DNA from 3 places in the Segeticoccus sp. genome. Region 3 is predicted to be linked to each of the others. Evidence: riboswitches for the same ligand, from Rfam matches in the RefSeq annotation. Region 3 holds a riboswitch; each other region holds the start of a gene.

The links. A riboswitch is a leader RNA that binds a small molecule or an ion and turns the genes downstream of it on or off. The one in region 3 is predicted to bind S-adenosylmethionine.
Positions count from the first base shown of each region.
Region 1: another riboswitch for S-adenosylmethionine. It lies ahead of VFL99_RS11440 (bifunctional o-acetylhomoserine/o-acetylserine sulfhydrylase); the one in region 3 lies ahead of metX (homoserine O-acetyltransferase MetX).
Region 2: another riboswitch for S-adenosylmethionine. It lies ahead of VFL99_RS13415 (OsmC family protein); the one in region 3 lies ahead of metX (homoserine O-acetyltransferase MetX).

Region 1 covers NZ_DASSTI010000115.1:6,492-16,211, forward strand. Annotated here, with positions in the region: gene ehuC (ectoine/hydroxyectoine ABC transporter permease subunit EhuC) at 1-316, shown strand, start outside; gene ehuD (ectoine/hydroxyectoine ABC transporter permease subunit EhuD) at 313-987, shown strand; gene ehuA (ectoine/hydroxyectoine ABC transporter ATP-binding protein EhuA) at 1,067-1,822, shown strand; gene VFL99_RS11440 (bifunctional o-acetylhomoserine/o-acetylserine sulfhydrylase) at 1,942-3,261, opposite strand; SAM riboswitch class IV at 3,387-3,521, opposite strand; gene VFL99_RS11445 (DUF2249 domain-containing protein) at 3,608-4,432, opposite strand; gene VFL99_RS11450 (helix-turn-helix transcriptional regulator) at 4,526-5,392, shown strand; gene VFL99_RS11455 (DUF445 domain-containing protein) at 5,402-6,592, opposite strand; gene VFL99_RS11460 (hypothetical protein) at 6,991-7,443, opposite strand; gene VFL99_RS11465 (tellurite resistance/C4-dicarboxylate transporter family protein) at 7,629-8,741, opposite strand; gene VFL99_RS11470 (HIT family protein) at 8,787-9,218, opposite strand; gene VFL99_RS11475 (hypothetical protein) at 9,215-9,484, opposite strand; gene VFL99_RS11480 (DUF2568 domain-containing protein) at 9,589-9,720, shown strand, end outside.
Region 2 covers NZ_DASSTI010000137.1:25,634-35,353, reverse strand. Annotated here, with positions in the region: gene VFL99_RS13435 (response regulator transcription factor) at 1-648, opposite strand, end outside; gene VFL99_RS13430 (MoaD/ThiS family protein) at 676-948, shown strand; gene VFL99_RS13425 (hypothetical protein) at 964-1,782, shown strand; gene VFL99_RS13420 (heme-binding beta-barrel domain-containing protein) at 1,927-2,430, shown strand; gene VFL99_RS13415 (OsmC family protein) at 2,446-2,955, opposite strand; SAM riboswitch class I at 3,174-3,266, opposite strand; gene VFL99_RS13410 (LCP family protein) at 3,399-4,445, opposite strand; gene VFL99_RS13405 (Fur family transcriptional regulator) at 4,514-4,921, shown strand; gene ygfZ (CAF17-like 4Fe-4S cluster assembly/insertion protein YgfZ) at 4,933-5,994, shown strand; gene VFL99_RS13395 (hypothetical protein) at 6,037-7,191, opposite strand; gene VFL99_RS13390 (TIGR04086 family membrane protein) at 7,351-8,607, opposite strand; gene VFL99_RS13385 (helix-turn-helix domain-containing protein) at 8,756-9,181, shown strand; gene VFL99_RS13380 (hypothetical protein) at 9,165-9,720, shown strand, end outside.
Region 3 covers NZ_DASSTI010000181.1:417-10,136, forward strand. Annotated here, with positions in the region: partial or broken gene VFL99_RS17240 (RNA polymerase sigma factor region1.1 domain-containing protein) at 1-426, opposite strand, end outside; gene VFL99_RS17245 (universal stress protein) at 691-1,092, opposite strand; gene metX (homoserine O-acetyltransferase MetX) at 1,151-2,281, opposite strand; SAM riboswitch class IV at 2,314-2,425, opposite strand; gene VFL99_RS17255 (DUF4192 domain-containing protein) at 2,559-3,731, opposite strand; gene VFL99_RS17260 (antitoxin) at 3,918-4,247, shown strand; gene VFL99_RS17265 (YkvA family protein) at 4,258-4,626, opposite strand; gene VFL99_RS17270 (EcsC family protein) at 4,703-5,431, opposite strand; gene VFL99_RS17275 (ATP-dependent DNA ligase) at 5,586-7,166, shown strand; gene VFL99_RS17280 (sulfurtransferase) at 7,287-8,156, shown strand; gene VFL99_RS17285 (SufE family protein) at 8,251-8,739, shown strand; gene VFL99_RS17290 (DNA polymerase) at 8,908-9,720, shown strand, end outside.

The DNA of each region.
Region 1 (9,720 bases), on a different contig from region 3:
GCGGGTGCTCATCCCGCAGTCGGTTCCGGCGATGCTGCCGCCCTTCGGCAACGTCATGGTCGACACGCTGAAGAACAGCTCCCTGGTGTCGTTCATCGGGGTCTCGGAACTGACCTTCCGTGGAGAGTTCATTCGCAACGCCTTCGGGGAGACTCTGACCGTGTACCTCACGCTCCTCGTGCTGTACTTCATCCTCTCCCAGCTCCTCGCGCTCCTGAGCCGCTGGCTGGAACGGCGCTTCGCCATCGACCGTCCCTCGCGGTCGATCTTCCGAGGGGCCGGGATGCGGCCCGCCACTGAGGGGGTCACGCCGTGACGACCGACTCGATCATCAGCTGGGACAACCAGTTCGCCCTGTCGATCCTGCCGCAGCTCTTCCAGGGTCTCTGGCTCACCATCCAGATCACCGTGATCGGCACGGCCATCGCGCTCGTCGTCGGGCTGCTCGTCGCCATCGTGCGCTTCTCCCGCATCCCCGTGGCGTCCGCCCTGTTCGGCTTCTACGTGCAGTTCATCCGCGGCACTCCCCTGCTCGTCCAGGCCTACCTGGCGTTCTTCGCGCTACCGGGACTGGGCATCAAGTTCAGCCCGCTGGTGACCGGAATCGCCGTCATCGGGATCAACTACAGCGCCTACACGGCCGAGGTGTACCGCGCCGGGGTGAACGACGTCCCCGCCGGGCAGTGGGAAGCAGCCACGGCGCTGTCGCTGCCCAAGGCACGGACCTGGGTTCGGGTCGTCCTCCCCCAGGCCATCCGCTCCGTCGTGCCGATGCTGGGCAACTACCTGGTCCAGATGTTCAAGGACTCCGCAGTCCTGTTCGCCATCACCATCTACGAGCTGATGGGGCGCGTCATGGCCATCGGATCGGGCACCTACCGCTACCTCGAACCCGTCACCATCGCCGGCCTGATGTACCTCACGGTCAGCATGGCCGCCTCACTGCTCATCCGACTCCTGGAGCGTCGCCTTGTCATCTCCCGCTGAGAACCTGCAGAACGGCCCCCGGACGCAGTCCCCGGTGGCGACCCGCGCGGGCGCCACCGGGGCCACGTCGCGCAACGCCATGATCACCTTCCAGGACGTGAGCAAGTCCTGGGGCGACAACCACGTCCTGCGCTCTCTGAACTTCGAGGTCAGCCCGGGCGAGAAGGTCTGCATCATCGGGCCGTCCGGCTCCGGCAAGACGACCATCCTGCGCATCCTCATGACCCTCGAGACGCCGGACGAAGGAGTCGTGACGGTGGACGGCGGCACCTTGTGGGACGTCCGCCGCGGGCACCGATCCAAGGAGACCAAGCAGATGCGCGCCACGCGCCGCAACGTCGGCATGGTCTTCCAGTCCTTCAACCTGTTCCCGCACATGACGGCCCTGGAGAACGTCGTCGAGGCGCCGCTGAAGGTGCTGAAGCTGTCGAGGAGCGAGGCCGAGGGGCGTGCCGAGGAGTTGCTCGGCCTGGTGGGCCTGTCGAAGCACCTGCAGCACAAGCCGATTCAGCTCTCCGGCGGCCAGCAGCAGCGGGTCGCCATCGCCCGCGCCATGGCGATGCGGCCGAAGGTCATGCTGTTCGACGAGCCGACCTCGGCCCTGGACCCCGAACTCATCGGCGAGGTCCTCGAGGTGATCCGGGAGCTGGCGACCAGTAGCGACATGACCATGCTGATGGTGACCCACGAGATGCGCTTCGCCGCCGAGATCTCCGACCGGGTGGTCATGTTCGACCAGGGCGTCGTGGTCGAGAAGGGCCCGCCCGATCAGATCTTCACGTCCCCGAAGGAGGAGCGGACCCAGAAGTTCCTCCGGGCGGTCCTCGACCACTGACCGGGGTGCAGGCGCCGCAGGGGTGAGCGCACGGCATACCGCGGCGGGAAAGGCGACCGGGCGGCACACCAGCGTCGGTGTGCCGCCCGGTCGTGTGCTCGTGCGGAGTGGTGCCGGGGTCAGCCCTTGGCGGCGGCGAACCCCTGCTCGAGGTCGGCGATGATGTCGTCGATGTGCTCGATCCCGACGCACAGGCGCACCAGGCCGGGGGTGACGCCCGCGGCGAGGCGGGCCTCGTCACTGCCCTGGGAGTGCGTGGTGGACGCCGGGTGGATCACCAGCGAGCGCACGTCGCCCATGTTGGCCACGTGGCTGTGCAGGGTCAGCCCCTCGACGAACTTGCGGCCCGCCTCGAGGCCGCCCTTGATCTCGAAGGCGAGCACCGCACCGGCGCCGCGAGGCGTGTACTTCTGGGCCAGCTCGTAGTACTCACTGTCGGGGAGCGAGGCGTAGCGCACCGACTGCACCTGTGGGTGCTGGGCGAGGAACGCCGCGACCTTCTGGGCGTTCTCGACGTGCCGCTCCATCCGCAGGCTGAGCGTCTCGATGCCCTGCGCCACGAGGAAGGCGTTGAACGGTGCCGGGGCCGAGCCCAGGTCACGGAGCAGCTGCACCCGCGCCTTGAGGATGAACGCCAGGTTGGCACCGAACTGGCTGCCGACGCCGAAGTCCCGCGCGTAGACCAAGCCGTGGTAGCTCTCGTCCGGCTGGTTGTAGTTCGGGAACCGCTCCGGATGCGCGGCGAAGTCGAAAGTGCCGCCGTCGACCAGCGCGCCCGCGATCACCGTGCCGTGGCCGCTCAGGTACTTGGTCACCGAGTGGACGACGATGTCCGCGCCCCACTCCAGCGGCCGCAGCAGGTAGGGCGTCGCGATCGTGTTGTCGACGATGAACGGAACGCCGACGTCATGCGCCACCTCCGCGATGCGCTCGAGGTCGAGCACCTCACCCTTGGGGTTGGCAATCGTCTCGCCGAAGATCACCTTCGTGTTCGGCCGCACGGCCGCGCGCCACGACTCGGGGTCGGTGGTGTCCTCGACGAAGGTCGTCTCCACGCCCAGCTTGGCGAGGGTGTACTTCAGCAGGTTGTACGTGCCGCCGTAGAGGTTCGGGCTGGCGACGACGTGGTCACCGGCCTCGGCGATGTTGAGGATCGCGAAGGTGGAGGCGGCCTGGCCGGAAGACAGCAGCAGCGCGCCGACCCCGCCCTCGAGGCTGGCGATCCGCTGCTCGACCACGTCGGCCGTCGGGTTCATGATCCGGGTGTAGATGTTGCCGAGCTTCTTCAGCCCGAAGAGGTCGGCTGCGTCATCGGTGTCCTCGAAGACGAACGAGGTGGTCTGGTAGATCGGCAGGGCCCGCGCGTGGGTCTCGCCGACCGTCTGACCTGCGTGGACCTGCCGGGTCTCGAAGGACCACTGGGGGGAGTTGTCAGCCATCGTTGGTTCGTGCCTTTCCTGCCTGGTGCGGTATGCCGGGACGCGCGCCTTCGCGGTGACAGGCGCGCGGGTGCTCGTGCGGTGGCGATGGGCACCGCGCGAGCGGTGCGGGTGCAGGAACTGCGAGCCCGCGCTTGCCGGGCTCCGTCGCGCCGCTGTGCGGACGGCGGAGATCCGACCTGGTCATCACCCGGGGCACCCCACCGCGGTTGGAGGGTTGCCGGTCAGCGAGCCGGGGCTTGGCGCTGACGCTCATGACCTGTCCCGAACGATAGCCCACCACGACCACCCCGCGGGACCGGCATCTCGCGATCCGGACCGGTCCCACGGGGGACGCGGGGTGGGATCAGCCGGCGGTGAACAGGATCCGCCACGCCTCCGGGCCGCGCTCGAGGTACTCGGTGCTGAACCGGCCGGCGAAGCGCTGCTCGACCTGCTGCAGCAGCGGAATCGGGTCGTGCGGGGCGACGAGCACCAGGCCAGCGCCGTCCGGGACGGCGTCGAGGGCGCCGAAGACGGTCGCGTGTCGGATGGCGTGGGGCACGACGCGGGCGTCCAGCTCGGGGTAGGCGGCGCCGCCTCCGCAGCCACCTTCGCCACAGCCACAGCTGTGGGACTCGCCGTGGGCGGCCGCGTCGGTCCCCTCGTGGGCGTGGGTGTGCTCGTGCTGGTGGGCCGCGGCCCCGAGCAGCTCGTGCATGCCGCCGAGCACATCCTGCAGCGAGACGGCGGGGTCAGCGGCGAGGAGCGGGAGGACCTGGTCGTTCTCCTTGCCGAGGTGGCTGTCGAAGAGCACGCGCAGGGCGGTGGCAAAGCCCGCCGCGTGCACCGGCGTCGGGGCGTCGCGGACGGCCCGGACCAGGTCGGTGATGACCCGGTGCTCGGCCAGCATGGCCTCGATGAGCAGCCTCGCCCGGTCGTCCCGGTGGGCCAGGGGGTACATCGCCTTCTCCTCGGCGAGCGCGTGCGGCACGAGCTCCGCCTCGCAGAAGGTGACGAGGGACTGCCGGGCGACCGCGGCGGCCGAGGACCCGGCGCGGTCCTCCACGGCGGCGGCGACGAGGGCCTGCGCGTGGGTGGCGAGCGAGGCCGCGAGCTCGGCGTGGTGCTGCTTGACCGCCTCCACGGCGGCCGAGTCCGCCGCACTGGTGGCGACGACGACGCTGTTCATCTCAGGTGGCTCCCTGCTTGGTCGTGGCGGACGGCTCCGCCGGGGTGGACCGCGGGCTCGCGGCCTGCCGCCAACTTTATTACTATCTGTCCCGTGGAAAATAATCTGAGCCCTCGCCCCACCCGCAGCCCGGCCCCCCGGCTGCCCGGGGGGTCGCCGTCCCGCGCCGGTGGGCGCACGGCATACGGACCTCGTCGGTCGGGGTTGGGACCGCGCGGGACCGACTGGCGGCGGACCGCGCCCATCCTGTCCCCCTCGCGCACGCGCGTGCTCGAGCTGCTGCGCGACCAGCCGGAGCCCTGCACGGTCGCGGCCCTGGCAGCGCTGAGCCACCAGCACCCGAACACCGTCCGCGAGCACCTCGACGGCCTCGTCGCCTGCGGCCTGGCCGAGCGCACCCGGGCAGCGGCGTCCGGACGCGGCCGGCCGGCCTGGCTCTACGCCTCCACCGAGGAGGTGACCCTCTCCCCCGGCGCCCGGCAGTACGCCGACCTCGCGGTCGTCCTCGCCGAGCAGTTGGCCGAGGACGCGGAGCCCGCCGGGAGGGCGCGAGCCGCCGGTCGGCGCTGGGGAGCTCGGCTGGCCGCCCGTCCCAGCGCTCCCAGCGGGCCGCGGCCCCGCACCGGACCACACCAGCCGGTGGTGCAGCTGCTGGCCGACCTCGGGTTCGCCCCCGAGGTGGACCCGGAGCCGGCAGCGGACGAGACGACGGCCGAACGGTCGGTCGTGCACCTGCGCCGGTGCCCGCTGCTCGAGGCGGCCTACCAGCACCCCGAGATCGTGTGCGGGGTGCACACCGGCCTGGTCGAGGGCGCGTTGCAGGCCACCGGTGAGCAGGACACGGACGTCGACCTTCAGCCGTTCGCCGAGCCCGGGGCCTGCCGGCTCACCCTCGAGCGGGTGGCCGGGGCGGCCACCGGCACGTGTGGCTGCGCAGGACACGCCCAGGCGGCCGACTGACCGGAGCGGTCACGCCAGCTGGGTCACCACGTGCAGCACGAGCCCCACGAGGGCGCCGACCACCGTGCCGTTGATGCGGATGAACTGCAGGTCCCGCCCCACGTGCAGCTCGATGCGCCGGGCCGCCTCCGCGCCGTCCCACCGGTCCACGGTGACGGAGATGACGCTGGCCAGCTCCCGGCCGTAGGTGCGCACCAGGTGGCCGACCGCGTCCGCCGCCCGCCCGTCCCACGTGCGCTGCAGCGCGATGTCGGTGGCGAGGCGGGTACCGAAGCGCACCAACTCGTCGAGGGCCCGGGTGCGCAGCGTCGACTGCGGGTCGGCGAGCGCCTCCAGCAGGACGACCCGGAGGGCGTCCCACACCGCGACGGCGGTTCGTCCCGTCTGCGGGTGGGCCAGCAGCCGCTCCTTGAGCGCCTCGACGCGCGCCATGGTGCCCGTGTCGTGCTGCAGGTCCTGGGCCACCTCGGCCAGGAGCCGGTCCACGGCCTCGCGGGCCGGGTGCTCGGGGTCGGCGCTCACGTCGGCCACCCAGCCGACGAGCTCGGCCTGCACCCGCTCGACGACCTTGTCGTCGAGCCACCGGGGTGTCCACCACGGCGCCCGTGCCCGGACCACCCGGGCGACGGTGCGGTCGTTGGCCCGCAGCCAGCGGTCGAGCTCGCGGAGGGCGAGGTCCACGAGGCCGTGGTGTGCACCGTCGGCGACCACCGCCCCGAGCAGCCGGCCGGCGATCGGGCTGACCGGCTCGCGGCTGAGCCGCGGCAGCAGCAGCCCCTCGGTGAAGGCGCGGACGTCCGCCTCGTCGACGCCGCGCAGGGCCCGGCCGAGCGGCTCGGCGGCTCCCTCGACGATCCGCCGGGCGTTGCGGGGCTGCGCCAGCCACTCCCCGAGGCGCCGGCTCACCCCGGCGGCCGCGAGCCGTTCGCGGGCGTTCTCCTCGGTGAGGAAGTTGGTGGTGACGAACTCCTCGAGGCTGCGGCCCAGCGCCTGCTTGCGCTCCGGGATGATCGCCGTGTGCGGGATGGGCAGCCCCAGGGGGTGCCGGAACAGCGCCGTCACGGCGAACCAGTCCGCGAGCGCGCCGACCATCGCCGCCTCCGCGGCCGCGTGGACGTAGCCGAGCCACCCTGCGCGGTGCAGCGTCAACCCGAACACGACCGCGGCGAGCACGAGCAGCCCGAGGGCGACCGAGCGCATGGTGCGCAGGCCGCGGCGGCGCGCGGCATCGCCGGCGCCGGAGGGCGTGGCCGGCCCGCGGGAGGGGCCTCGCGGACGGCGCGTCCTGGGACGGCCCGGCCCAGGACGGGCTGGCCCGGGACGGCCCGACGGTCCGCTGACGTGGTCGCTCGGCGCGGAGCGGTCGGTGGCTGGCACGGCGCCCATCCTCCCCCGCGCCCTCGCACTTCCCACTGGCAGTACCACCCGACGAACCGGGCCGCCCAGCACGACCCGGTGTCCTGGGGGCCAGTACTGCCGGTTGAGATGGCGCTCGCGCCACCCGGAGGTATGCCGAGTGCCTCCTCCCAGCTCCGTCGCGGGTCACGCGGCGCGGGTCACGCGGCGCGGGCCACGCGGCGCGGGCCACGCGGCGCGAGTCACGCGGCGCGGGCCACTGGCGGCAACGGCCGCGAGCCGTGCTGGGTGAGCAGGTGCACGCCCAGCACCCGCACCCGGCCCTCGGCGACGGCGTGCAACGCGCGCTGCCACTGCAGGTCGTCGTCGCTGATGCTCAGGCCGTCGGCCCGGGTCACCCCCATGAGGAGACCACCCGGGCGCTGGCCGAACCGGGTGGAGCCCTGCCGGTGCTCGAGCAGCGCCACGACCGGCTCGAGCAGGGCGTGGCGTTCGGGGTCGGTCGCGAGCGACGTGGCGCGGTGGTTGACCAACGTCGGCTGCACCAGGCGGTCGTCCGGGTCACACAGGACGACGGACACCGCCCCCGCGCGTCGGTCCTCCGGCCGGACGACCAGGTCCAGCACGGCAGCCGCGACGCACGGGTCGGACAGGGGACGGAACGGCCAGTTGTCCGGCAGCTCGGGCGGGTTCATGCCCCCGATGATGGTGCCGGTTCGCGGCGTCTCCGCCGTTGTCCACAGGACCTCTTCCCACTGACGACCCCGTGTGTGGCGATTCGCGGGGCCCGACCGGGGCGAAACGCCACACACGGGGTCGTCGGTCGCCGGGGTTGGGGCGTTCCAGCGGAGGGGGCAGCCGGCGGGTCACCGGCCGGGGGTCAGCCGGCCCGCAGGCGGCGCGGCCCGACGACCACGGTACGGACGAAGTGCACCGCCATGGCGGCGAACACCAGCGCCCAGACCAGCACCGCGAACCACAGCTCACCGGTGCCGATCTGGTGCACGATCGGCAACCGGTCCGCGGTGCCGATGGACAGGCACGAGACGCCGTACATGCCGACGGGGAAGACCATGCTCCACAGGCCGGCGTCGTAGGTCAGGGGCACCTTGCGCACCACGTGCCGCCACCAGCCGGCCGCCACCAGCGCGGGAATCAGGTAGGTGGCGAAGGCCCAGAACAGCAGCGACAGCCCGGCGATCAGGCTCCGCTCGGTCTCCAGCACGGGAGCGGCGGGCATCTGCACGATCTCGGCCCCGGCCACGACGGTGATGGCGCACGAGCCCATGGCAACCCAGTAGGACGCCGGCAGGTCGCGGGGACCGACGGGATAGAGCATGAGGCGCAGGGCCACGAAGACGCCGGCTGCGGCATACAGGAAGATGCCCACCGACCACGCCACCACCGCGAGCAGCGCCACGCCGGTGCGCGCACTGCCCGCCGCCGGCGCCAGCGCCGTGGCGGCGATGGCGACGGACTGGCTGGAGACGACCCAGTCGAACCACGTGCCGTTCGCCGTGGCGATGAGCGGACGCTGCTGCCGGCCGATCGCGACGGTCCACGGCACGACGTAACCCAGCACCAGCCAGCCGAGGCTGCCCATGACGAACAGGACCGCGGTCCACGTGAACAGGCCGTTCATCGCCAGCCGGCTACCGAGGACGTTGGCACCCGCCACGAAGGTGAAGAAGCCGAAATCCTTGCGCGGGTCGGTGAACTCGGCGACGACCGCCTGCCGGTAGCGGGCCACGCGCACCACCGTCAGCACGCAGAGCACGACGAAGGCGATCGCGCAGACGGCCAGGAAGACCGCCGAGGCGATGCCGAAACCGGTGGTCTCCAAACCGATCGAGATGATCCCGCTGGCCATGACGAGGGCGAAGTACCCGGGGGCGAGGCTGCGGACGGCGGCGCTGACCCGGGCCGAGGCACTGGCCGGCCCGGCGGCCGATCCCGAGCCGGCCGCCGCTGCCGGGTCGGTGCGGCCCTCCACGCGGGGAGCGTACCGCTCGGCGGGGCCGCCCGCGGGTCCGCGCGATCAGGCCAGGGCCGCGCGCAGCCGACCGGCGTAGCGCGCGGACTCCTCGGGGTCGGCATACGTCGTGCGCGGCCAGAAGAACCCGCGCAGGCCGTCGCCCTTGGTGCGCGGCACGACGTGCAGGTGCAGGTGGGGCACGGACTGGCTCACCACGTTGTTGACGGCCATGAACGACCCCTGCGCGCCCAGCCCCTCCACGACGGCCCGGGCCAGCCGTTGCGCGGTGGCCAGGAACGGCGCGAGCAGCTCGTGCGGCAGGTCGGGCAGCGTCACGACGTGTTCCCGGGGGACGAGCAGCATGTGTCCCTTGAACACCGGCCGCCGGTCGAGGAACGCCACCATGTCGTCGGTCTCGAGGACGACGTCCGCCGGTATGTCGCCCCGCAGGATCGCGCAGAACGTGCAGCCCCCGGTCGGTCGGGCGGGGCTCACGGCTGCTGCTCCGGCTCGGGTGGCTCGGCGGGGCCGTCGGCAGTGCCGTCCCCACGCTGATCCGGGTGCTGTTCGGGGTCTCCGGTCGGCTCTCCCGAACGGGGCTGGCGCATCCGGTCGAAGGCCTTCCGGCGCCGCTCGCGCTTCTCGGCCTCGCGGCGGGCCATCCGGTCGAACATCCGCACGTTGACCGCGCGCACCACGAAGCCGAGCCCGACGACGACCACCACGGCGACGACGAGCGTGACCCAGTCGCTGGCGCTCACGGATGCTCCTTCCCTCCGGGGGCCGAGGTCCCTCCGGCGGCCTCGACGGTAGCCCACGAGCGAGTTCCCCGCGGCGCACCCTGCCGGCAGGTAGCCTCGCCGTCGTGCACCATCTCGGGGGTCCCTCGTCGCCACGCGGCCGCACTCCGGCCGGTGGGTCGGCCGGTCAGCAGGGCGGGACGGTGGTCGGTGTGCCGGAGGCGCTGGCGTTTCTCTGCGAGCTGGCGGCGGTGGCC
Region 2 (9,720 bases), on a different contig from region 3:
GCCGACGTTGCGGACGGTCCCGATCAACGCCTCCCGGTCGGGCCCGAGCTTGGCGCGCAGCCGCCGCACGTGGACGTCCACGGTCCGGGTACCGCCGAAGTAGTCATGGCCCCAGACCTCGCGCAACAGCTGTTCGCGGGTGAACACCCGCCCAGGGTGCTGGGCAAGGTACTTCAGCAGCTCGAACTCCGTGAAGGTCAGGTCGAGCAGCCGCCCGCCCACGCGCGCCGCATAGGTCGCCTCGTCGATGGTGACGTCGCCGGCGCGGATCGGTTCCTCGGCCGCGTCCGGGTCCGCCCCGGCCCGGCTCACGGCCAGGCGCAGCCGGGTCTCCACCTCCGCGGGACCGGCGGTGTCGAGCAGCACGTCGTCGAGGCCCCAGTCGCCGTTCACCGCGGTCAGCCCGCCCTCGGTCAGCACCGCCAGGAGGGGGACCGACAGCCCTCCGGTGCGCAGCACCCGGGCCAGCGACCGGGACCCGGCGAGGTCGCGGCGGGCGTCCAGCAGGAGGACGTCGGCGGAGGGCGCGTCCAGCAGCGCCGTGGGTGCGGCCTCGAGCACGGCCACCTCGTGGGAGAGCAGCCCGAGCGCGGGGAGCACCTCCGCTGAGCGGGTCGGCAGGTGGGTGAGCAGGAGCACGCGCGCCACGCCGTGCAGGATAGTGGCGTGACCGGTATGCCGAGCAGTCCTCACCAGCAGACGGACACCACCCCTGTGGTCACCGTCCGCTACTGGGCCGGTGCCCGGGCGGCGGCCGGGGTGGACGTCGAGCAGCTCACCGGTGGCAGCGTGGCGGAGGTGATGGAGGCGGCGGTGCGGGCGCACCCGCGGCTGCGGGACGTCATACCGGTCTCCTCGGTACTGCAGGACGGGCGCGCCGCGGCTCCCGGGGATGCCGTCGAGTCGGGCGCGGTGCTGGAGGTCCTGCCTCCGTTCGCCGGGGGGTGAGGCATGATGCGCGGTATGCCGGAGCAGCTCGACGGCGGCGAGGCGGCCGCAGCGGAGCCGGCCGGGGGGTCGGGGGAGACACTCACCAGCCTGCGCAGCGGGGCCCTGGTGGTCGTGGGTGCGCTGGTGACCGCCGGCCTGGTCGCCGCCTCGGTGTATGCCGGCCCCGGGATCGCGGCGCTGGTCGTCGCCGCCGGTGGGGCGGTGCTCGCCTGGGGGTGGCCGGGGATCCTGGACCTGCCCAGCCCCCGCGGCACGAGCGGTGTCCTGCTGCTCGCCGCGCTCGCCGTCGCGGCGGCCGCCTTCCTGACCGCGGACGCGCCGCTGCTGCGGCTCGTGCCCGCCGCCGTCGCCGGTGCGGTGCTGCTCACCTTCGTGCACCAGCTCCTGCGTCGGGACGGCCGGCCGCGGCTCGTCACGACGGTGGCCGGGACCCTGACCGGCATCGCCGCGCTCGCCAGCGGGGTCGGCTTCGTCGGGCTGTCCCGGTTGCCGCACGGCGACGGCGTGGCGGCCGTCGCGGTCATCGGGGTCGCGGCCGGCGCGCTGCTGGACCACCTCCTCCGGGGTGAGGCGCTGCGGGCCTGGCTGCTGCCGCTGGAGCTCGTGGTCGGTGCGGGACTGGCCGTGGCCCTGTCGGTCGCCGTCGCGGTGCCATGGGGGGTGGCGCTGCTGCTCGGCGTCGTGTGCACCGGGGTGAGCCACGCCCTGCGGCGTGTCGTCACCGCGCTGCCGGCGCTCGTCGCGGCCCGTCCGCAGCTCGCCGCCGGAGTGACCACCGTGCTGCTCGACGGGGTCGTCGCCTACCTCGTGTGCCGGGCGCTCCTGCCGTGACCTCCCGTCGCCGGGACACGCGGCGGCGATCGCTACGATCGGGGCCGTGACGCTCTTCTACGACGGCCTGCTCATCTTCATCACGCTGCTCATCACCTGGTTCGCGTGCTACGTGGTCTACCGGGTGAAGAACAGCGCGCGCTGATGCCCTTCGAGATCGACCCGGACCTGCCCCACGAGCTGGCGCCCCTCGCCTGGCTCGTCGGCAGGTGGGAGGGTGCCGGCGTGGTCGGCTACCCGACGATCGAGTCGGTCCGGTTCGGGCAGGAGATCATCTGCACCCACGACAAGCGCCCGTTCCTGGAGTGGCAGAGCCACACCTGGCTGCTGGACGAGGACGGCCAGATGGTGCGGCCGCTGGCCACTGAGCTGGGGTTCTGGAGGCCGCTGCCCTCGGGGGAGATCGAGCTGCTGCTCACCCACAACACCGGGATCGTCGAGCTGTATGCCGGCCGCCGGGACCCGGACAAGCCCGTCATCGAGCTGGCCACCGACGGGGTCATGCGCAGCCCCGCCGCCAAGGAGTACACCGCCGGCAAGCGCCTCTACGGCTTGGTCGAGCAGCGCCTGATGTGGGCCTTCGACATGGCCGCCATGGGCCAGCCGGTCACGAGCCACGCCTCGGCCGAGCTCAAGCGCGTCGCCTGAGCCCGGCCGGCTCGGTCAGAGCAGCGTGAAGGAGCCCCGCACGGGCACGGTCGCCCGCAGGTTGTCGAGCACCGGGCAGTGCTCCTCCACGGCGTCCACCAGCTCCTGGTAGCGCTCCCGGTCCTCCGGGCCCTCCAGCCGCACGGCGACCTCGATCTGCTCGAACCCGGGGCGCACGTCGTCGGCGGTGCCGAAGAAGCCGCGCAGGTCGAGGTCCCCGCTGAGGTCGACCGCCACGTGGTCCACCTCGATCCCGAGCTTCTGGGCCCAGACCTGGAAGCTGATCACCTGGCAGGCGCCGAGTGCCGCCAGCAGGTGCTCCACCGGGTTGGCGCCCAGGTCGGTGCCGCCGAGTGCCTCCGGCTCGTCGATCGTGAAGGCGTGGTGGCCCGCGTCGATGCGCACCTCGGTGGCGGTGCCGGGCACGAGCCGCGCCGCCACGCGCGGGGTGATGCGCTGCGGCTCGGACTGCGTCGTGGTGTCAGGGGCGGTGGTGGTGCGGTCGATGGTGTCGGTCACGGACATGGCTGTGCTCCTGTCGTGGTGCGAGGATGAGGGCGGGGCGGCTGCGAAACCCGTGTTACCGCAGCCGATGGAGCGGAATGCGCTGAGGCGCCAGCTGATTCAGCCGGATTCGCACTCAGCGGCAACGTCGGCGACAGATCGCCGCCGCCGTGCGGCACAGGTCGATGTGCCGACGCCGCACGTGCCAAGGGTTGTGTCGCAGCGGGTCTCGCACGGTGCCTCCATCGCTCTTGGCGGTAGCACCCGCGCCCGTCCCCGGGGGGTTGCTGCGACGTCGTCGAGCCAAGTCTCTCGGTCGCTCTGGATAGGTGGCAGCACCGTAGGACGCGGAGGCCGCGATCCGCACGAGGCATTCACCATGTGGACGGCACACGGTTTGGACGGCGGTGCGGGGCACGACAAGGGCGACGGAACGGGCCTGTCCCGACGGCGAACTCAGGGACTCAACCCTCGGGGTTGGCCCGTTCGTAGGCGCGGACGTCGTCGTTGCGCAGCGCGTCGGACAGGTCCCGCATGCGTTGCTCGTCCATGACGACGATGGAGGCGCCCGTCGAGGTCGTGCCGAATCCGACCCACGGAGCCGTGACGAAGGTGACGTCCTCCGAGTGCAGACCGCGCAGGGAGAACGCCAGCGAGATCATGTCGCGCGTGGAGAAGTCCTGGTCGACGGTGAGGTTCTCGGTGCCGGCGTCGAGGAAGCGCATCAGGGTCACCGGGTTGGCCAGCACGTCCTTGCTCAGTCCCTTGAGGAGCAACGCCTTGATGAATGCCTCCTGGCGACGACCCCGGGAGATGTCCCCCAGGCTCAGCTGGTGGCGCTCCCGGACGAAGGCCAACGCCTGCTTCCCGTCGAGGTGGTTCCACCCGCGGTGGATCACCGTGCGCTCGTTGCTGGCCTCCTCGGCGTAGACCGTCACGCCGCCCACCGCGTCGGTCATCCGCTCGAACCCGGTGAAGCCGATGAGCCCGACGTGGTCGATCGGCACATCGATCAGCTGGTTCAACGTCTTGACCAGCAACGGGACTCCGCCGTAGGCGTACGCCGCGTTGATCTTGTCCTTGCCGTGCCCGGGGACGTCGACGTAGAGGTCCCGTGGGAAGTGAATCAGCTGCACGCTCTTGTGGTCCGCGGCGATGTGGACGAGCACGATCACGTCGGAGCGGCCGTTGCGGATCTGGTCGCGGCTGTCGGAGCCGACGACCAGGAGGTTCTGGGCGCCCTTGGCAGCAGGCCGAATCCGCACTGCGTCCGGACCAGCGGCGGAGTTGCCCGAGGTCAGGGTGTGCCCGTTGTCGGTCGCTGTGACGGGCGGCAGCAGCGGGGCATGCTTGACCTGGGACGCGACAGTGAGACCGGCGAAGGCGAGATAGCTCGCGACCATCCCGATCACCAGCAGGAACACGGCAATGACGACGACAACGGCGAGGTTCCGACCTCGATGGCCCCCGGTTTCCCCCACCGTGCTGACGTCTGAAAATTCGTCCAGCACGTTTTCGACGGTAGGGCGGTTAGGCTCGAGATGTGCGCGATATCGGAAAATCCCTCCGGGAACGCGGCATGCGGATGACACCGCAGCGGCGGCGCATCCTCGACGTGGTGGGCGGCCTGGGCCACAGCACCCCGGACGCCATCGCCACGGAGCTGGAGCGCAGCGGTGAGGCGGTGCCCCTGTCCACGATCTACCGGACCCTCGAGGCACTCGAGCGGCTCGGCGTGGTCACGCACACCCACCTCGGGCACGGCTCGCCGACCTGGCACCTCGCCGAGCACGCCGACCACCTGCACCTCGTCTGCCAGAACTGCGAGCGGGTGATCGAGGCCGACGTCACGGTCGCCGCGGGGCTGGGGGGGAATCTTTTGGAGCGCTACGGCTTTGTCGCTGACGTGCGGCACCTCGCGGTGCACGGATGGTGTGCCGAGTGCCGCAGCGAGCACGACCCGCAGCAGCCGGGCGAGCAGGCATGAACGAGGAGACGATGACCACTTCCCCCAGCACGTCCACCGACGCCCCTGCCGAGACGGCCCACCCGGTCAGCCCGCTGCTGCAGCGGCCCGGGGCCGTGGCCGACGAGGGCCCCGACGCCGGCGTCGCCGCCCACTACGGTGACCCGCTGCGCGAGCAGCGGCTGCTCGCCGAGGGCCTCGCCGCCGTCGACCTGTCCCACCGCGGTGTCCTCACCGTGACCGGGCCGGACCGGCTCAGCTGGCTGCACTCGCTCACCACCCAGCAGCTGACCGACCTGCCGCCACGGCACTCGACCGAGGCGCTGATCCTGACGCCCAAGGGCCGGATCGAGCACGACCTGCACGTCGTGGACGACGGCGAGACGACGTGGATCACCGTCGAGCCGGGCGCCGCGGCCGCGGCCGCGGCCTGGCTGGACTCGATGCGCTTCATGCTGCGGGTGGAGGTCCACGACGTCACGGCCGACTTCGGCGTGCTCGGCGAGCCGATCGGCGCCGAGATGGCCGAGGGAGAGCCGGTGGCGTGGGTGGACCCGTGGCCCGCGGTGGTCGGTGACAGCACGGCATACAGCGATGTCGCCGAGCACCCGGGCACGGAGCGGGTCTGGCGTGAGCTGGTCGTGCCGCGGGACCGACTGGCGGAGGCGGTCGGTGACCGGCCGCTCGCCGGCGCGTGGGCCGCGGAGGCCCTGCGCGTCGCCGCGTGGCGGCCACGACTCGGCCTCGAGACCGACAACCGCAGCATCCCGCACGAGCTGGACTGGCTGCGCACGGCGGTGCACCTGCACAAGGGCTGCTACCGCGGGCAGGAGACCGTCGCGCGCGTGAAGAACCTCGGCCGGCCGCCGCGCCGGATCGCGTTCGTGCACCTCGACGGGTCGGGGCACGTGCTGCCGGACCGGGACTCCGACGTCGTGCTCGACGGGCGCACCGTGGGGCGGCTCACCTCGGTGGCCCGGCACTTCGAGGACGGCCCGATCGGCCTGGTCGTGGTCAAGCGCAACACCCCGACCGACGCGGACTTCGTGATCGGTGGGGTGAGCGCGGCGCAGACCGAGATCGTGCGCCAGTAGCGGCGCCGGCGCGGCCGCACGGGGCGGGCACCGCGTGGTGGCTCAGATCGCGTAGGGATAGATCAGGACCGCGTAGGCGCTGTACCAGCAGGTGACGAGCCCGCCGCCGAGCAGCAGCACCGTGAGGTGCGGCAGCCGCTCACGGGCGAGCCGCGCCGCGATCGGGGCGAGCAGCGGGAAGGCGGGCATGAGCAGCCGGACCCGCGAGTTCATGATCCCGTCGCTGCCGAGCACCTCCAGCAGGATCAGCCCGCTGTAGAGCAGCACGGGCCACGGCTGGCGCTGCCGCACGCAGATGACGAAGAGCACCACGGCCGCCGTCATCGTGGCGACCGTGACCACGTCGAGCAGGGCCGGCGCATCGCGCAGCGTCTGGAGGACGTAGCGTGCCGTGCCCACCCCGAAGTCGACGTGGGTGCCCCAGCCCTCTCGCTGCACCGCGAACCACGCCATCGGCCGGCCCATCCGCAGCCCCACCCACGCGACGTAGCCGACGAACCCCAACGGCGCGAGGAGCGCGGCGAGCCAGCTGCGCCAGGAGTCCCGCCCCTCGACACAGGCCACCACGGCCGCGGCCACCACCGCACCGGCCACGGCGAGCCCGGTGGGGCGCACCAGACCGGCGGCGCACGCGAGCAGCCCGGCGGCCAGCCACCGTCGCTCCAGCAACAGGGCGAGCCCCCACGCGGCCAGCGCGCAGAAGAGCGCCTCGGTGTAGACCATGAGCAGGACCACGGACATCGGCGCCAGCGCGAACACCGCGACGAGCACCAGCGCGCGCTGCCCCCGCAGGCCGGGCAGGTGCGGTGCCAGCCGGACCAGTCCCAGCGAGGCGGCCAGGCCCGAGAGCCACGAGACCAGCAGCCCGGCCCACAGAGCAGGTATGCCGAGAGCGGCCGAGAGCAGCGCCATGAGACCGGGCAGCCCCGGGAAGAAGGCGGGGGAGTTGGGGACGCGGTCACCGGAGACGACGTCGTAGCCGTGGGTGGCGATCGCCAGGAAGTGCCGCCCGTCCCAGACGGCCAGCGTGGGCAGCAGGTCACGGTGCCGGGCAACGGCGAGCGCCGCGACGACCAGCAGGCAGAGCAGCTGGCCGCCGACGTGGACCGCGAGGGTCCGCGCCGGCAGCGGCAGCCCACGCAGGCGCTGGCTGACCCGGTCGCCCACGAAGCCGGCGCGCGACGCGGTGCTGCTCACGGTTCTGAGCCTACGTTCCGCTCCGGCGAGTTCAGGCCACCGCGGCCGCCCGGGTCGCGCCGACGCTCCTGGGGGCGGTCGGGCGGGCTGGAGGCATCGATCGTTGTGCGCTGGTGGCCGCTCCAGCAGCCATCAGCGCACAACGATCGTGGACGGCGATCAGTGGGGGAGGCCGGCGCGGTCCACGCGGCGGTGGAAGCTCATGCCCCACAGGCCGCCGAGCAGGGCGCCGATCAGGCCGGCGATGGCCACGACGATGAGCGCGCCGATGCCCCACCGGGTCACGCCGACATCGATCGGGATCCGCGGGAAGTTGTTGAGCAGGCCGAGGATGTCGTACTGCGTCCCCGCGAAGTGGGCGATCGCGGTGATGATGACCGCGACGACCAGCCCCCAGAGCCAGACCAGACCGCCCTGGCGGATGCCGTTGAAGCGGGCCATCCGCCCCGCGACATAGCCTCCCCCGAGGTAGGCGAGGAACATGATGATCAGCAGCACGATCGTGCCGCCCCAGCCGATGGTCTTGGCCGTCTGACCGGTGGTGCGAGTCACGGCCGGGATGCTCGTGGCGGGGTTGGCGCCGAAGGCCGTGCCGATGGCCTCGGTGAGGGCCGTCATCAACACGGCCAGGCCGGTGGCGGCCATCCAGCCGAAGAAGCCGGTCGCGATCCGTGCCCCGCCGAACCGGTCGCGCTGTCGCGCCATCACCGTGTCACGGTCGTTCACCGTCTCGGTGTCGTCGGCCACGTCACGGTCGCGGCGGCTGTAGCGGTTGTCGGCTGCCGCGAGTTCGGCGTCCGAGCGATCGTCATCGGTCCGCCGGTCGTCCTCCCGCGCCTCGTGGCGTCCCACGAGTCCCGCGCCCGCGGCGCCGGCTGCTGCGCCGGCCCCTGCAGTTGCGGCGGTGTGGGAGTGGTCGCCGTGGCTGCGGTCGTCGTCGTATCGGTCTCCGTAGCGGTCATGGCCGTAGCCGGCCTCGTCGCCGGCCGTGCGGTCACTCGGGCCGGCGCCCGTGTCGGCAGGACGCGCGCTCGCGGCGCCCGTGTCGGCAGGACGTGCGCTCGTGGTGCCCGGGTCGGTCGGACGTGCGCTCGTGGTGTCCGTGCTGGTCGTGCCGGTCGTGCCGGCGCCCGTGGTGCCCGCACCGTCCGTGCCGTGCTGGGTGTCGTACTCGGTGCCCGCGGTGGCGACGTTGCGCGGCGGGGTCGTGGTGCCGGCCAGCCCGGCCGCGCCGGTGCCGGTCGATCCCGCGCCGGCGCGCGTCGCGCCTCCGCCCTGGTGTCCGCGGGTGGGGCCGTGGTGTCGGCGCCCGAAGCCGGTGAGGCGTTCGGCGAGGGTGCGGTGGTCGTGGGGCTCGTCCGGCTCGCTGCTCGGCAGGCTTCCTCGGTTGCGGCCGGGGTCAGGGGTGCTGCTCATGGTGGTCCCCTCCTTCTGGGTGGGTCCGTCAGGGACGTCCCGTACCCACCTGCCGCGCGGACACGCCCCTCACCTGCGAAATCGTCGGTGAGCCACCTCACGCTTGCCGAGTTTGCATTGTGCTAACTAGAGCAAGCATGATGGAGACGTGAACCCGATCCCCCACGTGTCAGAGCTGGGCGCCTACCTGCGCGAGCAGCGCCAGGGTGCACACCTGTCGCTGCGCCAGCTCTCGGAGCTGGCGGGGATCAGCAATCCCTACCTGTCCCAGATCGAGCGCGGGCTCAAGAAGCCGAGCGCCGAGATCCTGCAGCAGCTGGCCAAGGGCCTGCGCATCTCGGCCGAGTCGCTCTACGTGCGCGCCGGCATCCTCGAGGAGCGGGTGGAGGGTGCCGAGCGCCCCGACGTGGCGACGGCGATCCTGGCCGACCCTCGGCTGACGGACCGACAGCGACGGGTGCTGCTCGACGTCTACGCCTCGCTGGTCGGGGACGACCCGGCGGGCACCCACCACACGACCACCGATCCCCGCGATCACCCCACCGAAGGAGACAACCATGACTCTCTTGCATGACCTGACCAAGGACCTGACCAAGGACCTCAGCGGCTTCACCAAGGCGCTGCGCGACGCCCGCCCGGTCTACGCCGCCGTCGGCGCCACCGACCTCGCCGTGGCGCAGGTGCGCAAGGCCCGCACCCGGGCCGAGCAGCTGCGTGCGGAGCTGACGCGTGAGGACCTCCGCCGCCGCGCCGACGAGCTCGCCGGGCAGGCCCAGCAGGTGCCGAACGAGGCCCTCAGCCGGACCGCGCTCGCCGCCGGGCAGGCCCAGGACACCTACGCCGACCTCGCGCGCCGCGGCCAGGAGCTGGTGGCCCGGCTCCGCCGGCAGCAGTCCACCAAGGACCTGTTCGCCCACGCGGACACCGTGATCGCCCAGGGCAAGGGCGCGGTCACGACCGTGCGACGCGCCGTCGGCGACACCGAGCAGGAGGTCCAGCGTGACGTGAAGCGGACGGCGACGACGGCACGCAAGCGCACCGCCAACACCAAGCGCGCGACCCGCGCCACCGCGACGAGCACGCGCAAGACCGCCACGGCCGCCAAGAAGGCCG
Region 3 (9,720 bases):
GGACTTCGCGGTGCTCTTGGCGTCGGCCGCCGAGCCGCCGTCAGCAGAGCCGTCGGCAGCGGCCTGGTCGGACTTCACCGAGCCCGAGGACGTCTTTTTGGGGGTGGACTTCTTGGTCGCCGCCTTCGCCGTGGTCGTGCGCCGGGTGCGCGTGGCGGCCACGGCGCGGCCGGCGGTCTCCTCATCGAGGACGACGTGGATGCCCTGCTCCTCCAGGGAGCGGACCACGGCCTTCATCCGCCGGGGAGCGAGGTCGGCGCTGACGAGCGCGTCGCCGAGCTGGCGAGCGTCGACCTGACCGTGCACGGTGCCCTGGCGCACGAGCTCCTGCAGGGCCGGGTGGGAGAACTCGGCGGGCAGCGCGGAACCGCTCGAGGTCTGGGGGGCTGGGGACGAGGCGGACGAGCTGGTCGAGGACTTCGACACGGGCGACACCAACTACCTTTCGTCGCGGACGGAGAACGTCGGCGCACGCGACAACATCGCCTCGAGGGGCTGAGGCGATCGTCTGCTCAAACGGGACGGGGGGCGGTCTTCACCCGGACCGGCCGGGCCGGTCGGGGTTACGTGCACACCATTATAAAACGTCGCGAGCCCGGATCGTATGCCCGACCACGCCCGGACGTCGTCCGTCGGCGCGGCTGACCTGCGCGAACGACAGCGGCGACGTCGCACGAGCCGCGAGAGGGTTCAGCCCGCCGCCTTCACCGCGAGCACCGCGCACGGCGAGTCCAGCAGGATTCGCTGCGCGTTGGAGCCCAGGATCAGCTTGCCCACCGGCGTGCGACGCCGCAGACCGATGACGATGAGCTCGGCGCCCGCCTCCTCGGCGACGGCGATCAGGTCCTCCGAGGGCTCGTTGCCGCGCACCAGCTGGCGTACCTCGTGGTCGATGCCCTGCTGGTCGAGTTCGGCCTGGACCTCCTGCAGCTCCCGCTCGAAGCGGCGCGCCTCCTCGGCGTCGAAGTCACGCCCGCCCCGGTTGGAGTTGATGACGATCAGCCGGGTCCGCCGGATCTGGGCCTCCTCCGCCGCACGGTGCAACGCGGCCCGCCCCTCCTTGGTCGGCACGTATCCGACGACGACAGCCACGCAAGCCTCCTCCAGCCAGGACCAGTGCGGCCGACGCTACCGGATCGGCGCGCCCCAGTCAGGCGAGGAGCCCACGCACCAGCGCCCCGACCTGCGCGGTCTCGAGCAGGAACGCGTCGTGGCCGCACTCGGACCGGATGATGGTCGCCTGCTGGCCGGCCGCTGCGGCCAGCTCCTCGGACTGGCGCAGCGGGTACAGCCGGTCGCTGTCGACGCCGGCGACGAGGAGCCGACCGGTGTAGCCCTGGAGCGCCGCCGCGACGCCGCCACGCCCCCGCCCGAGGTCGTGCGAGCTCATGGACTCGGTGAGGACGAGGTAGGAGTTGGCGTCGAAGCGGTTCACCAGCTTGGCGGCGTGGTGGTCCAGGTAGCTCTCCACGGCGTAGCGGCCACCGCCACCGAGCGGCTGCTCGGTCCCCTGCGCACGCCGTCCGAACCGGTCGGCGAGCTCCTGCTCGCTGCGGTAGGTCACGTGCGCGATCCGCCGGGCGAGCCCGAGGCCGGCGTCGGGGCCGACCGGATGGTCGTAGTAGTCGCCGCCACGGAAGTGAGGGTCCTGGCGGATGGCCAGCAACTGCGGCTGGCACCAGGCGATCTGCTCGGCCGAGGCCGCCCCGGTGCTGGCGAGCACCAACGCCGCCTGCACGCGGTCGGGGTAGCTCGCCACCCACTCCCCGGCGCGCATGCCGCCCATCGAACCCCCGAGCACCGCCGCCCAGCGGTGGATGCCGAGCTGGTCGGCCAGCGCGGCCTCGGCCGCCACCTGGTCGCGAATGGTCACGAAGGGGAAGCGGCTCCCCCACGGCTTCCCGTCCGGGGCGGTGGAGGCCGGACCGGTCGTCCCCCGGCAGCCTCCGAGGACATTGGTGGCGACGATGAAGAACCGGTCGGTGTCCAGGGGGCGACCGGGTCCGACCAACCCGTCCCACCAGCCCGGGGTGGGCTGGCCGGGGCCGGCCGGGCCCGCCACGTGGCTGTCGCCGGTGAGCGCGTGCTCGACGAGGACGGCGTTGTCCGCGCGGGCGTTCAACCGCCCCCAGGTCTCGTAGGCGACCCGCACCTCGGGCAGGCGCCCGCCCGTCTCCAGGTCGAGGGCACCGATCTGGCGGTACTGGAGGTGGTGCGGCGGGGCCTCCGGGCACACGCGGGGGGCCGTCGCCGGGCACGTTCGCTGGGTCGTGATGGTCACAGCGCCTCCTGGGTCGGTCCGGACCCACGGAGGGTCCGCGCTTGCCGACCCGCTCCGGGCCGGCCCGGTCATCACCCGGGGCACCCCACCGCGGAGGAGGGTTGCCGTCCAGCAAGCCGGGGCTTGGTGCTGGAACTCATGACCTGCAGGACACGATAGCGGCCGGGCGCGCCCGCGCGCATCCGGACGTCCAGCACACGGACACCCCGCCGCCGGCCGGTCGGACCTCGCGCGGAGCCGCCGACCGGCGGGACCCTGCCCCGGTGGCCGCCTGACCTCAGGCGGCGGTGCCCGGTGGCCCCGGCCGGGCCGCCGATTCGGCGGCCGCCGCGGCCCGCTCCGGGCGGACCGCGTGGTCGATCATCTGCAGGAGCAGCTGCGCCAGCCGGTATGCCGGATCACTCGCCAGGGCGCGCTCGACGGCGACTCGTGCCAGCGCGCCGTCGCCGCGCCACCAGCTGTGCGTGGCGAGCACGGTGAGCGGAGCCACCGCCCAGGCGGCCGGCAGCGCAGCGCACAGCTCCACGAGTCGCTGCTCGATGACGCGACCCCGGTCCTCATCGTCGGCGCCACCCGCAGCCGACAGGTGCCGACGCACCTGCGCCAGCAGGTCGGGGTCGACCAGCTCGAACGGAAGGTTGCCCGGCGTGAGCCAGGCGATGAGGGCGTCGCGCACCTCCACGTCGACGAGGGAGACGGCGGCGCGGGCCAGGTCGCCCGGGGGCAGGGAGGCGACGGGCACCGCGGCATCCGGCCCGGCGTCGGCGGCCACGCCGAGCACCCTGGCCCAGGCCGCGAGCGCCTGGTCGCGCCACGGCACCAGCCGCGTGGCCTCCCACGGCCGCGGCGCGACGGCCTGCAGCTGCTCGGCCTCGGCGGCGACGGCGCGCTCCAGCAGCGGCCGGGTGCCGGTGAGCCGGTCGGCCAGGCCCGCCCGGTCCAGTGCCGGCCGGACGCCACGCGCCACCATCTCCACGGCGGCGGGGACCTGCGCGGGGTCGGGGAGCCGGCTGCCGCCCGGAGGGCAGCAGCTCGGGTCGGTGCACGCCAGCGAGCGCCAGAACCCGCGGCAGACCACCAGCTGGTCCCGGACCTGGATGTCGCCGTCGACGCACTCGTCGGCGAGCGCCCCGAGCAGCTCGTGGGACTCGCCGTCGATGTCCTCGTAGCCCACCAGGGTCACGGCCGACGGATCCTCCCGGAAGAGCACGGGCAGGAGCACGTCGAGGGCCTCCTCCACCTCCCAGTCCTCCGGTAGGTCGGCCCGCTGGACCAGGCCGAGTCGCCGCTGGTGCCAGCAGACGACCACGACGCTGCGACGCGGGTGGTAGCCCAGCTGGTAGGGCAGGAAAGCCAGCAGGTCGCCCGGAGTGCGCAACCGCAGCACCTGGCTGGGGGCGCTCTCCGGACCGGAGTCGGGTGGGCGGGGTGTCCTCGGTGTCGATGTCATGCCTCGACCCTGCGGCCGCTCCGGCGGACCCCGACAGCCCTCCGGTGCGCGCCTGTGGACGGGCGGGCCGTCCCCGAGGGGCCTGTGGAGGAGGGGCCTGTGGAGGGGCTTGTGCGGTGCCGGGCACTGACTAGAGTCGGGAGCGGGAGGCACGCACTCGGCATACCGCACAGGGCAGGAGCGACGATGAGCTTCCTCGACAAGGCCAAGCAGATGTTCGGTCAGGCGCGGACCCGCGCCGGTGAGCTCGCCGACGAGCACGGCGACAAGATCGACCAGGCGATCGACAAGGGCGGCAGCTTCCTCGACGAGCGGACCAAGGGGAAGTACTCCGACACGATCAACAAGGTGAGCGACGGCGCGAAGGGCGCCGCCGACCGGATCGCCGAGGAGCGCCACCACGAGGAGCGGCCCCCGACGCCGCCGGAGCCGGCCTCACACCTCGACACGCCGGACCCGGTGGACCCTCCTGAGCCGATCGAGCCGCCGGAGCCGCTCGACCCGCGGCAGCCCTGACCGCCCGCGATCAGCCGATGACCTGACCGGGGATGGTCTGGGCGCGCCGACGCTCCCACTCGAGGAAGTCGTCGGTGTGGTGGATGAGCGCGGCGGCGATCCACGCGACCACGACCGCGTCGTCGCCGAGACCGAACAGGCCGAACAGCGCCTCGGGCATCAGGTCGACCGGGGAGATGACGTAGAGCAGGGCACCGGCGAGGAGCAGCAGCTCCCGGCCGGAGACCCCGGTGTACTCCCCCTTGATGCGGGCGCGGGCGAGGCGTGGGACGGCGGCGAGGCGCTCGGCCAGTCCGGGCGCCCCGGGACGGGTCGAGCGGCGGATGGCCTTCGCGATGGAGCGGAACATGCCCCAGCGGAGCGTGGCGGTCGCAGCCATGTGGTCTCCTGTCGTGCGGCGACGGTCATCCACGGAACGTCCAGCGGGCTCGGGGGATTCCGCGGGCCGAGGAGCCTCAGCGGGTGAGGACGTGCGTCTTCGGCGGGAACTCGTGCTTGGCGTGGTCGAGGATCCGCTTGAGCAGGTAGGTGTCCAGCCCCGCGCCGACCACGCCGCCGAGGACGGGGACGGCCTTGCCGAACCGGGCGAGCGTCTTCTTGCCCACCTGGGTCATGAGCCGGAAGCCGACGCCCTTGTTGACCGCCATGAGCACCGGCCCGGGGAGCCGCTCCACGGCGAAGTTCGCGAGTCGTCCGCCCCCGGACAGGCCCGCCTTCTTGAGCAGGTCGTCCGCGTCCGCCCCGACCAGCGCGAGCAGCACGGCCGAGCGCACCTCGGGGCGGCGGATGTCGTACCCGCGGACGCTGGCGATGGCCGCCACCGCACGCGTGGCGAGCAGGTAGAACCCGACCACGTTGGCCGGCAGGGCCACCGTCATCGTCACGAGCCCGCCCAACCCGGTGACGAACCCGCCCGCCGCGGCCAGGCGCAGGTGCTGGCTGGAGATCTTGTCGATCGCCGCGCCCGGCTCCGGGTGCTCGGCGAGCGCCGTGTCCGCGACGTGCTGCGCGGAGTCGAACCGGCCCTTGCCGTCGATGCCGACGTCGAGGAGCTTCTCGATCAGCCCGGTGGCCATCCCCGCATCGATCATCGTCTCGTCCTCGTCCCGCTCCGTGGCGTCCTGCTCGATCCGGTCGACGTGGTCCCCGGCCCGCTCGCCGTCGTCCCTGTCGAACGACCCCATCGCTGCTCCTCCTCGAGGTGCCTGACGTGCGTCCCGGCCCGCCTGTGGCGGGTCGTCCCCATCAGGTCGCCATCCTGCCAGCGGCGGCTGCCGCTCGCAGGGTCCGACGTGCCGACGCGCCCAACGTGTCGGCCCCGAGTGTCAGCATGTGGGCGTGCTCTTCGCCGACCTGGCTCAGCTGTCCGCCGAGCTGGCCGACACCGGCTCCCGACGCGCCAAGGTGACGGCCCTCGCCGGGCTGCTCACCCGCGCCACCAAGCAACCGGCCACCAGCCCACCGGACGAACTGTGGCTGGTGGTCCGCTACCTGTCCGGTTCGCTGCGGCAGCGGCGCACCGGCGTGGCCATGACCTGGTTCCGCTCGAGGTCGGAGGAGCCCGACGGGCCCACGGTGACGGTCCGCGCGGTCGACGCCTGCCTACAGGCCTGCGCCGCCGAGGCCGGGACCGGGTCGACGGAGCGGCGCCGGGCCGTCTTCGACGGCCTGCTGCACCGGTTGACCCTGCCCGAGCGGCGGCTACTGGCCGGGCTGGTCCGTGGCGAGGTGCGTCAGGGTGCGCAGGAGTCCTTGGTCATGTCGGCGGTCGCCGAGGCAGCGCAGGTGCCGCTGGCCGAGCTGCGCCGGGCGGTGACCGTGGGCGGCAGCCTCGCCGAGGTGGCCACCGCGGTGCTGCGCGACGGACCCGCGGCACTGGAACGGTTCCGGCTCACCGTGGGCCAAGCCGTCTCGCCGATGCTGGCGAGCTCGGCGAAGTCGGTGCCCGAGGCGCTGGAGCGCACCGGCCCCGCGGCGGTGGAGTGGAAGCTCGACGGGATCCGGGCGCAACTGCACAAGGACGGTGAGCGGGTGCGGGTGCTCACCCGCTCCCTGGACGACATCACCGACCGCGTCCCCGAGGTGGTGGAGCTGGTCCGCGACCTCCCGGTCGCCTCGGCGATCCTCGACGGGGAGCTCATCGCGCTGGCGCCGGACGGCCGGCCCAAGCCGTTCCAGGAGACCGCCTCGCGCACGGCGAGCCGAACCGACCCGGCCACCGGACGCCGGCAGTCACCGCTCACCACCTTCCTCTTCGACGCCCTGCACCTCGACGGGCTGGACCTCCTGGACCGGCCCGGCCACGAGCGCCGGGCCGCCCTCGAGGCCGCGCTGCCCGCCGAGCACCTCACGCCGGCTGCGACCGTGCCCGACCCGGCCGATGCCGAGGCAGTGGCCGCCGCGGAGGCGTTCCTCGCCGACGCGCTCGCCCGCGGGCACGAGGGCGTCGTCGTCAAGGCGAGGGACTCGGCATACGAGATGGGTCGGCGCGGGGCGGGCTGGGTGAAGGTCAAACCGGTGCACACCCTCGACCTGGTCGTCCTCGCGGTGGAGCGTGGCAACGGGCGACGCACCGGGTGGCTGAGCAACATCCACCTCGGCGCCCGCGACCCCGACGGGCGGTTCGGCCCGCCGGGTGGCTTCGTCATGCTCGGCAAGACGTTCAAGGGAATGACCGACGCAATGCTGCGCTGGCAGACCGAGGAGCTGCCGCAGCACGCCGCCGGGCCGACCGACGGCTACCAGGTCGCCCTGCGCCCGGAGGTGGTCTACGAGGTCGCCTTCGACGGGGTGCAACGCTCGCCGCGCTACCCGGCAGGGCTGGCGCTGCGCTTCGCCCGGGTCGTGCGCCACCGACCGGACAAGCGCCCCGAGGACGCCGACACCATCGAGGCGGTCGAGGCGCTGCGTCCCGGCTGACCGCAGCCCGGTGTGGGGCGGCCGCCGGAGGAGGAGGAAGGTGGGGCATACGGCACGCGCCGTCGGCGTTGTGCCTAGGAGTTGACCCCAACCGACCCGACCGACCGGAGGCGCCTGAGCATGTCCGTCCCGAACGACCCGAACGAGAAGCTGCAGGCCTACGCCCACCCCGAGCGCCTGGTCACCACCGACTGGCTCGCCGAGCACCTGGAGGACCCGGGCGTCGTCGTGGTGGAGTCCGACGAGGACGTGCTGCTCTACGACACCGGCCACATCCCCGGCGCCGTCAAGGTGGACTGGCACACCGACCTCAACGACCCGCTGACCCGGGACTACGTCGACGCCGAGCGCTTCGCGCAGATCCTCGGCGAGCGCGGGATCGGCCGGGACACGACCGTGGTCATCTACGGCGACAAGAGCAACTGGTGGGCTGCCTACGCGCTGTGGGTGTTCACGCTGTTCGGCCACCCCGACGCGCGGCTGCTCGACGGCGGCCGGGACAAGTGGATCGCCGAGGGGCGCGACCTCACCCGCGACGTGCCCAAGCCGGAGCCGGTCGACTACCCGGTGGTGCAGCGCGAGGACGCGCCGATCCGGGCGTTCAAGGACGACGTGCTGGCGCACCTCGGCAAGCCGCTGGTCGACGTCCGCTCCCCCGGCGAGTTCAGCGGCGAGCTGCTGCACATGCCCGACTACCCGCAGGAGGGCGCGGTCCGTGGCGGCCACATCCCCGGCGCGAAGTCGGTGCCGTGGAGCCGCGCCGCCGCCGAGGACGGCACCTTCAAGTCCCGTGACGAGCTCGAGCAGATCTACCAGCAGGAGCAGGGCCTCGCCCCCGACGACGACGTCGTCGCCTACTGCCGGATCGGCGAGCGCTCCTCACACACCTGGTTCGTCCTCACCCACCTGCTCGGCTACCCGCACGTGCGCAACTACGACGGGTCGTGGACCGAGTGGGGCAACGCCGTGCGGGTGCCGATCGAGCGCTGACACCGGCGCGCGGCGCGCCCGCACCCGGGTCGCCAGCGCGGGTGCCGCGCGAGCGAAGGTGACGCACCGGCCCACCGGAGAGACCATGGAGACGATGAGTACCGACACGACCACCCAGTCCACGACCGACCAGCTGCCGGAGGCCTTGACGGAGATCGCCGAGGACTTCACCTCCGTGTCCCAGCAGGACCGGCTGCAGCTGCTGCTCGAGTTCAGTGACGGCCTGCCCGACCTGCCCGAGCGGTATGCCGGCCACGAGGAGCAGCTCGAGCGCGTCGACGAGTGCCAGTCACCCTTGTTCCTCGTGGTGGAGGTGGACCCGGCCGAGGGCGGCGGTGCTGCCGGCGACCGGACCGTGCACCTGTTCTTCCACGCCCCGGCCGAGGCGCCCACCACCCGTGGCTTCGCCGGCATCCTGCACGAGGGCCTCGACGGCCTCACCGTCGACGAGGTGCTGGCGGTGCCCGACGACGCGCCCTTCCGGTTCGGGCTCACCGACGCCGTCTCCCCGCTGCGGATGCGCGGCATGGTGGCCATGCTGGCTCGGATCAAGCGGCAGGTGCGCCTGAAGTCGGCCGTCTGAGCGGCCGCTCAGCAGCAGTCACCGCGGGCGGTGGCGACCACGGTCGCCGCCGCCCGCGGTCGTGTGCCGTCACTGTGGTGCCCCCACCCGCTGGTATGCCGCCCCGCTGCCGTGTGCCGCTGTGTCCCCCCTGTCGAGCCTGTCGGTGGCCCGCAGTTGGATGGGGACGTGAGTGGTATCGACGAGGCGTCCCTGCACGCCCTCGTCGTCACCGGCGAGCACGCCGCCGTCGTGGGGCCGCGGCTACGGGTCGAGGTCGAGCTGGCCGAGCTCGCCGCCACCGTGCGGGCCCTGGAGGCAGAGCGCCGGCCACGGTGGGTCTGGTGGGAGGCGGCCTCCGCGGCACGTGCCCCGGTGGAGGACGGAGTGCAGCTCGCGCGCTGCTGGGACGTCGCGGAGGCCCACCGGCTGCTCGACGGGGGCTGGCGCGCTGACCCGGCCACCGCGGTCGCCGCCAGCCGCGGTGAGCCCGCCCCTCCGTCGGTGCCCGAGCGGGCCAGCCGAGCGACCCTGCTCGACCGTGGGGGCGGTGCCACGCTCTTCGACGACGCCGAGCCGGACGCGACGACGGCCGCGGAAGCCGGCCCACTCGAGTCCGTCGAGCTGCTGCTCGAGACGGCGCGCCGGCAGGTCGCGCGGCTGGACCGTGTCTCCCCGCGCGCGGTGAGCACCGCAACGTCGGAGTCGGCCGCAGCCCTGCTGGCCGTGGAGCTGCAGGTCCACGGGCTCCCGGTCGACCGGACCGCCCTGGAGGAGCTGATCACCGAGGCTGCCGGCCCGCGGCCGCGCGACCCGGCCGAGGAGCTCGCCCTCCGCCGGCAGCGCGACCAGCTCGTCCTGCGGCACGTCCCGGGCCGGGAGTCCACGGACCTGCGCAACCCCGCACAGGTGCGCGCGCTGCTCGCGGCGGTCGGCATCGAGGTCCCCGACACCCGCAAGCACCGACTCGCGCCCTACCGCCATGCCCACCCGGTGGTCGAC